3 regions of the Bradyrhizobium sp. B025 genome follow, and region 2 is predicted to be linked to each of the others. Evidence: predicted binding sites of a transcription regulator. Region 2 holds the regulator's gene; each other region holds the start of a gene.
The links. The regulator LexA, encoded in region 2, represses DNA repair genes until DNA is damaged. The targets are predictions, from matches to a motif close to TGTTCNNNNTGTGTTCNG.
Positions count from the first base shown of each region.

Region 1 (2,265 bases), 2.0 Mb from region 2:
CGAGGTCTTCCTTGTCGCCGGGCTGCTCGCCGACCAGCATGATGGTGGCGTCTTTCGGGCCTTCGCCGAACACGGTTTGCGTCGCGTCCTTGTAGAGCGGGCAGGCACGGCAATGCGCGGCCTCCTCGCGGAGCGCTTCGAGATCGTTGGCGGCGGCTTTGTGTCCCATGATGGCTTCCGGACGTGGGGAGATCCGTCCGCCGGTCCAGCGTTCGGCATCGGCGAGCAGGGGTCCAAGTATCGATCCAAGTACCGATCCAAGTACCGATGCGTCCTGGAGGTTCCTCCGGAGCTTCACCGGCGCGTCGGTCGTCATCAGCCGGCCGGGCTGGAAATGGCGCCGCCAGGTTTCCTCCAGGCGGCCTGGGGCCGGCCACTCCGTCCGGCTGATTCCGGGCGTGAAGGAGATCGCGTGACCATTCCAATGGGCACAAACGTCAGGCGTGAGGATCGACCAGGGCATGTCGGCAAAACGACGCGCAAAGAACGGCGCGGCGAATGCGACGATGTGATGCTCCGGCTCGAACCAGGCGGCGTAATGCGCCTTCTGCTCGCGCCCGATCTCGCGGAAGCGGACGAGATCGCGCATCCGCTGTGCATCGCGCTGCACGCTGCCAGCCATCGCGGTTGCCTGCGCCACGTCGGGATCGCTCATCGTTACGAGCAGGTCGTGATCGGCCTTCAACCGCCAGAGCAGGCGATAGAGCAGCGCAAATCGCTCGCCCTCGCGATGCAGGATCGCGATGCGGGCAAGCTCGATGAAATTGGCCGGCACGGTGAACGTGCTCTCGGTCTCGATCGGCGGAAGGCTCGGCGCTTCGGACAGGCCGGGCGGCATCTGGTCTTTCGTCTGGCCTTGCACGTGCCACACCACGTCCGCCGGGGCGACGTGGTGCAGCGCGAATGCGCGTGCGGCTTTACGCCAGCCGTCGAAATCGGTCTCGCTGTCCAGGGTGACGAGGTACATGGCACTCGAATCCTCTTGATTCCGCTCATGAATCCATGGGCGCGCCAATTCGATTGACTCCAGGGGCGCCGTTAGCTGTATATTAGAACATATCATGAACAAATGAGCCAGCCGCTGGTTCTCTTTTTGAGAGCCACCGGCAATCACCTCTGAAGGAGCGGCGTATATGAGCGGCGCACGCACAAGCGCGCTTGCGACCTTGCGCAGCCAGATCGAGCGCATCGAGACGGCGGAGGTCGTGCATCAGCATGATCGCGTCGCGCTTGGCCACGGCGAGGTCGACAGCGCGCTGAAGGGCGGGCTCGCGCGCGCGGCGATCCACGAGGTGTTTTGCGAGGGGCGCCAGGGCGCCGCCGCGACCGGGTTTGTCATGGGTGTTGCGGGACGCGTGACCGCGCGCCGGCCGCTGTTGTGGGTGCGGCAGGATTTTTCGGAACTGGAAGCCGGCGCGCTGTCGATGAGCGGGCTCGCCGAGCTCGGCCTCGACCCGCGCCGCGTGGTGATGGTGCGCGCGGCCGATGTCGAGAGTGCGCTGCGCACTTCGGCCGATGCACTGGCCTGCGATGCGCTCGGCGCGGTCGTACTCGAGCTCTGGGGCGAGACGCGGCAATTCGATCTCGTGGCGAGCCGCAAGCTGACGCTGGCCGCGCAAGGCTCCGGCGTCACCGGCCTGCTGTTGCGGATGGCCGCGCAGCCGCTGCCCTCGACTGCCGAGACCAGATGGATGCTGCGCGCGGCGCATTCGCCGCCGGGCACGATGTGGAATGCCTGGGGCGCGCCGCGCTTCGATGCCGAGCTGTTGCGCAATCGTCATGGCCCGTGCGGCCGGTGGATCATGGAATGGAAATGTGATGAGTGCCAGTTCAGTGAACCGTCGACGTATTCTCAGCCTGTGGCTGCCGCGCCTGCCCATCGACCGGATCCAGCGGTTCTTCAACGGCGGGCTGGGTAAGACCAAAGCGTTTTCGAGCGAAGTGGGTACCGGTTCGCGTGAAGAAAACGCGTCAAAACAAAAAGACGAGCCCAGCATCGTCGTCATCAAGGAGACCAATGCGCTGGTGATCCATGCGCTTGACGATGCGGCGTCGCGGCTGGGCCTGCATATCGGTCAGCCCCTGGCCAATGCGCGGGCGATGTGCCCGGACTTGCGGGTGTTCGACGCCGATGTCGTCGCCGATGCGAAGACGCTGAGCGACATCGCCGACTGGTGCGACCGTTTCACGCCGCTGGTGGCGCTAGATCCGCCGCACGGGCTGTTCCTTGATATCACCGGCTGCGCGCATCTGTTCGGCGGCGAA
Region 1 is NZ_CP170150.1:2,598,488-2,600,752, forward strand. It holds partial or broken gene ACE10W_RS11935 (UdgX family uracil-DNA binding protein) at 1-967, opposite strand, end outside; gene ACE10W_RS11940 (ImuA family protein) at 1,134-1,919, shown strand; gene ACE10W_RS11945 (DNA polymerase Y family protein) at 1,819-2,265, shown strand, end outside.
Region 1: a site for LexA is predicted at 1,051-1,068, ahead of ACE10W_RS11940 (ImuA family protein). Genes of this name have one in related genera too.

Region 2 (2,265 bases):
ATCGTCTATTCCAACGGCTATGCCCTGCACGCCCTCGCCCGCCAGGAGGGCGCAGATACCATCGACCTCGGCGTTGCCGCCGATACGCTGGAGGCCACCACAGCCGGCATCCGCCGTGCCCGAGAGAGCGGCGCCGACATCCTGATCACGATCGGCGGCGCCTCGGTCGGCGACCACGATCTGGTCCAGCAGGCGCTGAAGGCCGAAGGCATTGCGATGGCGTTCTGGAAGATCGCGATGCGGCCGGGCAAGCCGATGATGCACGGCCGGCTAGGGGCGATGGGGGTGATCGGCCTGCCCGGCAATCCCGTGTCGTCCTATGTGTGCGGCTTCCTGTTCATGGTGCCGTTGATTCGCGCCCTGTCGGGCCGCGCCGTGATTCACCATCGTCGCGAGCGCGCCGTGCTCGGCCGCGATGTCGGCGCCAATGACCAGCGCGAGGACTATCTTCGTGCGCGCCTGGAGCGGCGCGACGACGGCATGCTTGTCGCCCTTCCCGTCAATCATCAGGATTCCTCGCTGCTTGCGAATCTCGCTGCGGCGCAGGCACTTCTCGTGCGCGCGCCGTTCGCGCCGAAGGCCGAGGCAGGCGCGCCTTGCGAGGTGCTGCGACTGCCCGCCTGAACGCACTGGTCCTGCGCGTTCCGCGAACTTTGTCGCGTTCACGGTAAATTAAGCAGTTGCGGAACACATATCGAACATATAGTGTCCGTTCATGATTTGTTTCGAGCATCTGGCGGCTCGCCGCTGAATTCACCGTCTCGGAATCGAACGACATCAACCGGGGGATTTGGTCGAGATGTTAACGCGCAAACAATACGAGCTTCTGCGATTCATCAGCGAGCGTTTGAAGGAAAGCGGTGTGCCGCCCTCCTTCGACGAGATGAAGGACGCGCTCGACCTGCGCTCGAAGTCGGGCATCCATCGCCTGATCACCGCACTGGAGGAGCGCGGCTTCATCCGGCGCCTGCCCAACCGGGCCCGCGCGATCGAGGTGATCAAGCTGCCCGAGCTGCAGGCCGCCGCTGGCAACCGCCGTGGCTTCACGCCGAGCGTCATCGAGGGCAATCTCGGCAAGGTGCGAGCGAGCTCCAGCGCGGACGAGGGCGAACGCCCCGTCGCGGTGCCGGTGATGGGCCGCATCGCGGCCGGCACGCCGATCGAAGCGTTGCAGACCCGCAGCCACACCATCAGCGTACCGCCCGACATGCTCGGCTCGGGCGAGCACTACGCGCTCGAAGTGCGCGGCGACTCGATGGTCGAAGCCGGCATCCTCGACGGCGACATGGCGCTGATCCAGCGCAATGAGAGCGCCGACACCGGCGACATCGTGGTGGCGCTGATCGACGACGAGGAAGCGACGCTGAAGCGCTTCCGCCGCCGCGGCGCCTCGATCGCGCTCGAGCCCGCCAATGCGGCCTATGAGGTCCGCATCCTGCCGCCCAACCGAGTGAAGATTCAGGGCAAGCTGATCGGCCTGTACCGGAAGTACTGAGCATGATCCGGACTGGAGAGCCGCGTTAGCGCAAAGTGCGCAGCGGTTTTCCCTCGCGACAAGCGCAGGACGCGCTTGCGCGGAGATCATGCTCAAGCAATCACCTAAGCGCGGCCCGCCGGTTGGCGACCCGCGTCGTTGACGATTGGAGCGGACGATTGTCCGCTCCGGCTGGATAGTCTTTCTGGTTTTGCTCAGATTATCCGGCCCCTCTCTAGCGCTACATCCTCGCGACGCCGCACGAAGCCCTCATCGCTTCGTGGCCCTGGAGATCGAGGAGGCAATCAATGCGCAAGATCGTTTTGAGCACCGTCACGGTGGCGCTGATCGCAGCATCCGCGTCGGCATCGCAAGCCTTCGCCGCGCAGTCGCACCATGCCCGCAAGGCAACGCCGACGACGGCGAGCGAGCAATTGCGCAACGCCGTCGCGCAGCCGTCGCAACCCGCCTGGCAATATTCGGGCTGGTCGGCACCTGCTGGTCGCTGACGAAGATGCACGCCAAATGCACGGAAGCGGTTTTTGTTCCTGACGCATTTGAAAAAGATATTGTGATGGCAGCCTGCGAAGCCAAGCCGCAGATTTGCCTACAACCGAGAAGACGCTAACATGCTTCCACTCTGATAGAGGCCAGTGCCTCCGAAGGAGGCGCGGGTCGCTATCCCTGAATGAGGAGCACCCGATGTGTGACTACAGCCTGCATGCCGTCGCGACGCGTCCCGCACAAGTCGGCGAGACGATCGTCACGACCACCTTCCGCGGCACCTCGAC
Region 2 is NZ_CP170150.1:4,628,913-4,631,177, forward strand. It holds gene glp (gephyrin-like molybdotransferase Glp) at 1-624, shown strand, start outside; gene lexA (transcriptional repressor LexA) at 800-1,495, shown strand; gene ACE10W_RS21420 (hypothetical protein) at 1,783-1,983, shown strand; gene ACE10W_RS21425 (hypothetical protein) at 2,177-2,265, shown strand, end outside.

Region 3 (2,265 bases), 150 kb from region 2:
CGATGAACGTCGTGCTGACGTTGTCTCCGGAGAAGTCGGCCCAGTTGCCCTGGCCTTCGAGCCCGAACACCCAGTTGGCCGACTGCCAGCGATAGCCGACCTGGCCGCCGACCGTGCCTCCGGTCGCGTTGTGACAACCTTCGCCAATCAGAACGCCGGTGACGGGAGTTACAAAATCCCAGCATTTGTGGGCCGAGCCGCCGCCGCCGTTGATGCCGATGTAGAAGCCGCTCCAGTCGTAGATGGCCGCGACCATTGGCGGCGGAGCCTTCGTGTAGGGACGCGCCGCCAGATCCGCCGCGCTTGCAGGAGCCGACAGGCTCAACGCCACTGCACCGATTGCACCAATCAAAATCTTATTCATTGCAGTCTCCCCAATTTCCGCCGCTTCTTGAAATCCCCGAAGCGGCCAAGCAGGCGCGACGCCCATATGAAATCAATTCCGAGGCAAACGTAGCCTAACGGGTGGGCAGAGTCCGTCGCCGAAATACAACAGTCGCGCGATAAGTGCGGCGTATGTAACTTAATGAATGTTAAGTGCTTTTCGTCGTTCACGGGAACCTGAAAAGGTTCCATCCGGCGCCGGCCATTTGAGCAGTACGCGGGCACCGCCCGGGCCATACATTTCGCACTCGCTCGAACAGGAACAAATCTGGAACGAGCCGACGGCCGATGCTATATGTGGGGATAACCTGAGGGCTGGTGGGCTGATCGGTCCGCGCAAGCGTATAGGGTCGCCTCAATAGGTTGCAGAGGACCGCGGGGCGCGGTCGGGCCTTATCAATTCAGTGGCATTCGGAGTGGAGAGCGGCGATGGCGGGAAGCGTCAACAAGGTCATTCTGGTTGGAAATCTCGGCAAGGATCCTGAAATCCGCCGTACCCAGGACGGGCGGCCGATCGCGAATTTGAGCATCGCGACCTCGGAGACCTGGCGCGACAAGAACAGCGGCGAGCGCAAGGAAAAGACCGAGTGGCATCGCGTGGTGATCTTCAATGAAGGCCTCTGCAAGGTCGCCGAGCAGTACCTGAAGAAGGGCGCCAAGGTTTATATCGAGGGCGCGCTCCAGACCCGCAAATGGACCGACCAGAGCGGCGTTGAGAAGTACTCCACCGAAGTCGTGCTCCAGGGGTTCAACTCGACGCTGACGATGCTCGACGGCCGCGGCGGCGGGGGAGGCGGCAGCTTCGGCGAGGAGCCGGGCGGCGATTTCGGCTCCTCCGGTCCCGTCAGCAGCGCGCCGCGCCGCGCCGTCGCCGCCGGTGGCGGTGGCCGCAACAGCGACATGGACGACGACATCCCGTTCTGAGGCGGGCGGGCGCTTCGCCCCGAATGTTGTCGTGCTCGCGTAGAGCCGCAGGAATTCTTACCAATTGGCGGGCAGGGCTCGGTTTTTCCGAGCTTGCCTCATGTGCTGCTTCAAGCCTTTGACGGAGCATCATGTGAATGGTATTAACTTGATGTTAATCCTATTCACATGGGTCACCCGCCGATCGGAGGAAGCCCCGCATGAGCCTCGCGCCGCTGCTTACGGCTGCTCCGGCGATCCCGCTGCATGCCTTTGCCGCCATGGCCGCCTTCGTGCTCGGCCTGGTCCAGTTTGCCGCTCCCAAAGGCACGCTGCCACACCGGACGATCGGCTGGATCTGGGTGGTGCTGATGGTGGTCGTGGCCGCCTCCTCGTTCTGGATCCACCAGAGCCGCCTGATCGGGCCGTTCAGCCCGATCCATGTCCTGTCGATCTTCACGCTGGTGGTGCTGCCGCTCGCGGTATGGCGGGCGCACGCCCATCGCGTCGCCGATCACCGGCTGATGATGATCTTCATCTTCGCCGGCGCGCTGGTGGTGGCGGGCCTGTTTACACTGCTGCCCGGGCGCATCATGCACCGCGTGGTTTTCGGGGCCTAAGGGGCGGTTTCGGGCGGCTCGTCCGGGCCCCGCCCAGGGCGGTGCCGGGGAGGGCGTAAGTCTCTGGAAAAACAGTCGGAAAAAGCGCTTCCTTTACCCCGGCAAGGGTGGTTATCAGGGGCTCGATGCGCTATATGATTCCCAGATAAACCTCACCGGATTTCCCCTTGGCTGACGACGACGACAAGCCCGGCGACCAGCCGGCGCAACCCTCGGATATTCGCCCCGTCTCCATCTTCGAGGAGATGAAGAAGTCCTATCTCGACTACGCCATGAGCGTGATCGTGGCGCGGGCGCTGCCCGATGCGCGCGACGGTCTGAAGCCGGTGCATCGCCGCATCCTGTACTCGATGAACGA
Region 3 is NZ_CP170150.1:4,482,412-4,484,676, reverse strand. It holds gene ACE10W_RS20755 (outer membrane protein) at 1-364, opposite strand, end outside; gene ACE10W_RS20750 (single-stranded DNA-binding protein) at 814-1,308, shown strand; gene ACE10W_RS20745 (DUF2306 domain-containing protein) at 1,509-1,907, shown strand; gene gyrA (DNA gyrase subunit A) at 2,075-2,265, shown strand, end outside.
Region 3: a site for LexA is predicted at 643-660, ahead of ACE10W_RS20750 (single-stranded DNA-binding protein). Genes of this name have one in related genera too.